Regions from separate parts of the Sinorhizobium sp. KGO-5 genome, predicted to be linked through region 2. Evidence: predicted binding sites of a transcription regulator. Region 2 holds the regulator's gene; the other holds the start of a gene.
What was found. Region 2 encodes LexA, which represses DNA repair genes until DNA is damaged. Its sites were predicted from a motif close to TGTTCNNNNTGTGTTCNG; they were not measured.
Positions count from the first base shown of each region.

Region 1: a site for LexA is predicted at 1,565-1,582, ahead of dnaE (DNA polymerase III subunit alpha). Genes of this name have one in related genera too.

Region 1 is NZ_BDIZ01000001.1:1,756,875-1,760,280, forward strand. Features, by position in the region: gene BHD07_RS08340 (lipoprotein-releasing ABC transporter permease subunit) at 1-660, shown strand, start outside; gene BHD07_RS08345 (ABC transporter ATP-binding protein) at 678-1,364, shown strand; gene dnaE (DNA polymerase III subunit alpha) at 1,841-3,406, shown strand, end outside.
Region 2 is NZ_BDIZ01000005.1:276,946-280,351, forward strand. Features, by position in the region: gene BHD07_RS21950 (calcium-binding protein) at 1-666, shown strand, start outside; tRNA gene BHD07_RS21955 (tRNA-Cys) at 713-786, opposite strand; gene lexA (transcriptional repressor LexA) at 1,005-1,721, opposite strand; gene BHD07_RS21965 (hypothetical protein) at 1,930-2,094, opposite strand; tRNA gene BHD07_RS21970 (tRNA-Ala) at 2,289-2,364, opposite strand; tRNA gene BHD07_RS21975 (tRNA-Ser) at 2,633-2,722, opposite strand; gene BHD07_RS21980 (hypothetical protein) at 2,917-3,129, opposite strand.

The DNA of each region.
Region 1 (3,406 bases), on a different contig from region 2:
ATGTCGGAATACGACGCCACCATCATCTTCATGCCGCTCGAGGAAGCGCAGCTCTATTTCAATGCCGAAGGCCTCGTCCAGTCGATCGAGATATTCGCCGAGCATCCGGACGCGGTCGATGAGCTTCGCAAGCCGGTGGAGGATGCCGCCGGCCGGCAGATATTCATTACGGACTGGCGCGAGCGCAACAGAACATTCTTTTCCGCGCTCGAGGTGGAACGGAACGTGATGTTCATGATCCTGACGCTGATCGTGCTGGTCGCGGCGCTGAACATCATCTCCGGCCTGATCATGCTGGTGAAGGACAAGGGCAGCGATATCGCGATCCTTAGGACGATGGGCGCGACCTCCGGCTCGGTGATGCGCATCTTCTTCATGACGGGCGCCGCAATCGGGGTCACGGGAACCATCGCGGGCGTCGTCCTCGGGGTCGTCGTCTGCCTCAACATCGAGTCGATCCGCCAGTTCTTCTCCTGGGTGTCCGGCGCCACGCTCTTCGATCCGGAGCTCTATTTCCTCAGCCAGCTTCCGGCCGATATGAACGCCGACGAGACCGTCACCGTCGTCGTCATGGCGCTTGCGCTTTCCTTCCTTGCCACGATCTTCCCGGCCTGGCGCGCCTCGCGCCTCGATCCGGTGCAGGCCCTGCGGTACGAATAACAAGGACAACAGCTTAAATGAATGCGCGCGTGGCACTGCAGCTCTCCGGCATCGAGCGGCACTATGGCGAGGGCGACACGTTTCTGCCGATCCTCAAGGGAGCCGACCTGACGTTGCGAAGCGGCGAGACGGTCGCCCTCGTGGCCCCGTCCGGTACCGGAAAGTCGACATTGCTTCATATCGCCGGGCTGCTCGAACACCCGGACGAGGGCGAGGTGCTCGTGAACGGCACCTCCTGCAACGGGCTCAGCGACGACCGGCGAACCGCGATCCGCCGCAACGAGATCGGCTTCGTCTACCAGTTCCATCATCTCCTGCCGGAATTCTCGGCGCTGGAGAACATCATGATGCCGCAACTGATCGCCGGATTGCCCAAGGCCGAGGCGGCGGAGCGGGCATCGGCCCTCCTGGACTATATGCGCATCGGCCATCGCGGCAGCCACCGCCCGACCGAGCTTTCCGGCGGCGAGCAGCAGCGCGTCGCCATCGCCAGGGCGGTCGCCAATGCGCCGCTCATCCTTCTGGCGGACGAGCCGACCGGCAACCTCGACCCCGAGACGGCCGGCTATGTGTTCGAGGCGCTGGAAGCCTTGGCGCGCCAGTCCGGGCTCGCGGCGCTGATCGCCACCCACAATCACGAACTCGCTTCGCTCATGGATCGCCGCGTGACCATCGAGGACGGCAAGGTCGTCGAACTGAATTAGTTCGGCCGCGGCTGCCCCTACTTGGCTCCGACCTCACTCGCGGCGCGGTCACCCGCCTCGGGCTGCGCTCCTTGCATGTTCCATTCGAGGCGTATCGACCCTCGGAGGGGCATGCACGAATGCGGGCCGCCGGTGCACGTTAACCATAGCCACTGAATAGCGGGTCTTCTATGCAGACTTCCTTGACTATCGAACAAAATTAGAACAAAAAGGGAACAGTAGCGGAAAGGAGACAAGTTATGGCTGATTTCGTACGTGATCTTGCTGCCTTCGCCTCGATGAGCCTTTTCATCGTGAGCATCTCGGTAATCGCTCTCGGCCTGTGACCGGGATTTTCGAGCGTGCTCCGCGTTCCTGTCGAACGCGCACCAAACACCACACGCCGGGCAAAAACCCCGGCGGCCCGTCCTTGAGACTGGACAGTTGGGACGGGAAACAGGATATCCTCGACGCCGGACAAGAATCGGAGTGCGGCGATGACAGGCAACCAGAGTATCGGGCAGAGTATCGGGCACGGCACTGGGGCTGCGGCGGATCCGCAGTTCGTTCACCTGCGGGTGCATTCCGCCTATTCGTTGCTGGAAGGCGCCCTGCCTTTGAAGAAGATCATCGGCAAGGCGGTCGCCGACGATCAGCCGGCGATCGGCATCGCCGACACCAATAATCTGTTCGCGGCGCTCGAATTCTCGCAGAAGGCCGCGGACGACGGATTGCAACCGATCATCGGCTGCCAACTCTCCATCGATATGGAGGACGAAGCGGAGGGCGAGCGGCGTGGAAACGCCCATCAGTTCGTCAAGCTTCCCGCGATCGTGCTGATCGCGGCGACCGATGACGGTTACGCTCGCCTGGTAGAGCTCGTCAGCCGCGCCTATCTCGAAGGCGAGGGACACCAGCAGGCGCGAATAAGCCGCTCCTGGCTCGCCGCAGGCGGTACGTCCGGGCTGATCGCGCTCACCGGGGCGGGAGCCGGACCGGTCGACATGGCGCTGAAGTCGGGTTCGCCGGCCCTGGCCGAGGCACGCCTGAAAGTCTTGATCGAGCTTTTCGGCGATCGCCTCTATGTCGAACTGCAGCGGCACGGGAATTACGACCGGCGTCACGAAAACCGCATGATCGATCTCGCCTATCGGTTCGACGTTCCGCTCGTTGCCACCAACGAGGCGTTTTTCCCGTCGCCGTCCGACTATGATGCCCACGATGCGCTGATGGCCGTCGCTCACAATGCGATGGTGTCCGACGACAGCCGTTTCCGTCTGACCCCGGATCATTATTTGAAGAGCCGCAAGGAGATGGCGGCGCTCTTCGCGGATCTGCCCGAGGCATTGGAGAATACGATCGAGGTCGCGCGGCGCTGCTCCTTCATGTTGAAGACCCGCGGACCGATCCTGCCGCGCTTTACCGGCGCTTCGGATGATCCGGAGGAGGCCGAACGCGCGGAGGTGGCGGAGCTGCGCCGGCAGGCGGAGGAGGGGCTGGAGGGCCGCCTCGCCAAACTCGGCATGGCGCCCGGCTACAAGGAAGAGGACTATCGGGAACGGCTGGCCTTCGAACTCGGCGTCATCGAGCGGATGAAGTTTCCGGGCTACTTCCTCATCGTTGCGGACTTCATCAAATGGGCCAAGCAACATGACATTCCGGTCGGGCCGGGCCGCGGCTCGGGTGCCGGCTCGCTGGTCGCCTATGCCCTGACGATCACCGACGTCGACCCGATGCGCTTCTCTCTGCTTTTCGAGCGCTTCCTCAATCCCGAACGCGTGTCGATGCCCGATTTCGACATCGATTTCTGCCAGGACCGGCGCGAGGAGGTCATCCGCTACGTGCAGCAGAAATACGGCCGCGAGCAGGTGGCGCAGATCATTACCTTCGGTTCGCTGCAGGCGCGCGCAGCACTGCGCGACGTCGGCCGCGTGCTGGAAATGCCCTACGGCCAAGTCGACAAGATCTGCAAGCTGGTGCCGAACAATCCCGCCAACCCGACGCCGCTTTCCAAGGCGATCGAGGAGGAACCGCGCCTGCAGGAAGAGGCGGAGAAGGAGCCG
Region 2 (3,406 bases):
GACTGGCTCGACGGCGGCGCCGGAGACGATACTCTCTCGGGCGACGCTTTCTCCCTGGGCGATTTTTTCGTTGGCGGGAACGATCGCCTCCAGGGCGGAGAGGGCCATGACAAGCTCTACGGGGATGGCCTCGACCAGGGCGTCGTGGAATCCGGCATTGGCGGCAACGACCACCTGTATGGTGGTTCGGGCAATGACTTTCTCGTTGGAGACGTTCTTTTCTCACGTGGCGGCAGTGGCGGCGACGACCTGCTCGACGGAGGCAAAGGCAATGATGTCCTGTATGGCGATGCAGAGGTCGGCGTGGACACCGCGGGTGGGAACGACCTCTTGATCGGCGGCACCGGTAACGATCAGCTCTGGGGTGATGGTCGACTGACCGCAGGCTTCGCGGTCGAGACCGGTGCCGATCAGTTCCTGTTTTCACGAAACAGTGGTCGGGATGAGATCTTCGACTTCGAATTGGACAAGGACGTCATCCAAATCGCTGGCTATGGCTACGACGACTTCGCTGATTTTTTGCCCAACATCGGCAACGATGCTGACGGGAACGCTGTCCTGCAGTTGAATGGCACGGTCGATCAGGTCACTCTGATCGGCATCCACGCTGCCGACCTCAGCGCTGCCAACTTCGTCTTTGCGGGCGCGGAGTTCGCCTTCGTCTGACGCAGGTAAGATTTGTCGGTAACAAAGCTGAATAGGGGTGGTTTTTTGGAGGCCTCGCCCGGAATTGAACCGGGGTACAAGGATTTGCAGTCCTCTGCGTCACCACTCCGCCACGAGGCCTCTACGATCTGCGATTTTCAAATCGTGGCGCGGATTTAGAATGATTGCCCGCAATCCGCAAGAGGGTACATTTGGAATAGGGTCTTTTTTATTCTGTATAAATATGGCTTCGGTTCTGTGGAGGCGTGGCCATAGCGCCCCAAGGCGCAATGCGCCCACTTCTAACGCTTTGAAATTGCGTACTTCCGTGGGAAACGCCTGCACACCTCGTCGGGAGGCTAGTGGTACCGCCGGATGAGGCCGACAAGCCTGCCTTGGATCTTGACCCGATCCGGACCGAATATCCGTGTCTCGTAAGCCGGATTGGCGGCTTCGAGCGCAATAGAGGCGCCCTTGCGACGGAAACGCTTCAGAGTTGCTTCCTCGTCGTCGATCAGGGCGACGACGATATCCCCGGGGGTGGCAGTGCTTCCGTTCCGGATGATCACCGTATCGCCATCGAGGATGCCGGCCTCGATCATCGAATCACCCTTGATCTCGAGAGCGTAGTGCTCGCCGCTGCCGATCATTTCGACCGGTACGGAAATATCGTGCATGTTGTTCTGGATTGCGGAAATCGGCACGCCGGCGGCAATGCGGCCCATGACCGGGACAGCGACCGATGCGATCTCGGCCGGGGGCGCCGGTTTCGGTGCGGGGGGCGGGGCCGCAGGCTTGCCCAGACTGCCTTCGATCACGCTCGGCGAAAAGCCGCGGCGGACCTGCGAAACACCGGCATAGGCCTCCGGCAGCTTGATGACTTCGAGGGCTCGAGCGCGATTCGGTAGCCGGCGAATGAACCCGCGCTCTTCGAGTGCGGTGATCAGACGATGGATGCCCGATTTGGAGGCAAGGTCCAGGGCATCTTTCATCTCGTCGAAGGACGGCGGAACCCCGGATTCCTTCATTCGTTCATGAATGAACAGAAGCAATTCCTGTTGCTTGCGGGTCAGCATGGCGTCACTCCAGAATCGCGAAACAAATCAAGAACAGAACCTATCTGTTCCATATGTGTTCCGCAAGTGCCTAAAATTCCGTGAATACCGCTTGCTGCTGAATGCCTGTCCGCTTTCCATCCGGCGTGCGATGGCGATCGCTCGGAATCTGGGGGCAGGGGCGTACGCTCACTTACAGCGGCCGGCCCAGTCGCTCGCCTACGCCATGCTAATAGGCAAGCCGCAGTCCGCCCGGCGTAAGAACGTCGAATTCAGGCTCGGGATAGGGCCCGTACCACTGGGTATAGGTCGTGTTGGTCGAGCCTGTGCTGGCGCACCCCGAAAGGGCGAAGAGGGAAAAAATTACGGCTGCCACCAAAGATTTAACAGGCATGTTTTTCTCCACTCGCGGGAGTTGCCCAGACCTCGAACGGGTCAGACTAAAACTTTCTCTCAAATCAGCTTTTTTGGCAAGCGCAGCCGAGCCGCGGCATCGCCCGGGCTCCGCAACCTGACGTCCGGCATCGGTGGATGTTAGCTCAGGTAAGATCCGTTACCTGGGTCTCCGGGCTGGACAAAAGAGGGGAATGGTGGAGTCGAAGGGAGTCGAACCCTCGACCTCCGCAGTGCGATTGCGGCGCTCTCCCAACTGAGCTACGACCCCACTGGTCACCCATTGTATAAGATTTTTCGGCCCCGCGCACCAGTGCATTCCGTTTGCCGGCTTCACCCTTGCCGCCCGGTAGGGCACGCTGCAATTCACCCATCCGAATATCGCCCCTTCGCGATGGAGTCCCAAAGCAGCTTCTTCCGCTCCTGCAGGTGACGCAAAGCGTCGGAAGGGCAGGGCAGCCACGAGCCTTGCGGGTGGGGAAGACGGCCATCAGTGACGAGAAGCTGGGAATTCCGGCGTGCCCGGATCAATTCTGAAATGGCGGAAGAGGTGGGATTCGAACCCACGGTACGCTTTCACGCACGCCGGTTTTCAAGACCGGTGCCTTAAACCGCTCGGCCACTCTTCCAGGTGATTGCGGAGCTTCGTGAAATTCGTTTCCGAGTTCTCGATGGACCGGCGATCGCTACCGGGTTTGCTGCCCATTCACCAACGGCTGGCTTTTTAGCAGCTTTGATCACAGCGTCAACTTGCTCCGGAGCATTTGCTTGCATTCGAGGCGTGCCGCGCCGCATACGCCCGTGGCACGGTTGTGGGCCATCGTCACGGGCGGAGTCCGCTGTCCGGCGCCGCAGTCGGACTTTCGTCGCCTGCCCGGGCGACGTAGGTCGCGACATCCCGGCTTCTGCCGTCCAGGAGCGCCGCTCCGGCAAGCAGATAAACGGCAATCGCCAACATCGACAGGAGCATTATGCCTAGGGGGAGGCCGGTTGCCGCCCGTCGCTCCGGCGGCCCATAATCGTATCTGTCGTCCATTGCGAGATCCTCTCGGACTTGGGCCGGAGCACGGGCACCACGCCAACCGGGGACGGAGCCTCAGAGTTGCACCGACGGGAAGCTTCGGCCAGCTCTGAGGCCGCCGCACCCCGCGGCCGACGAGCCACGCGGGTGCTTATTGCGATATGTATCGGCAGGGAAACCCGGCAACGGGTTTCGGACCTTTGGCGCGCTCTATCGGACCATGGTCCAGCGACTCATTTACGTTTCGTAAACCATAGCGAGCGTTTTTTTGCCTCCGTTCGTCCTCCGGTTC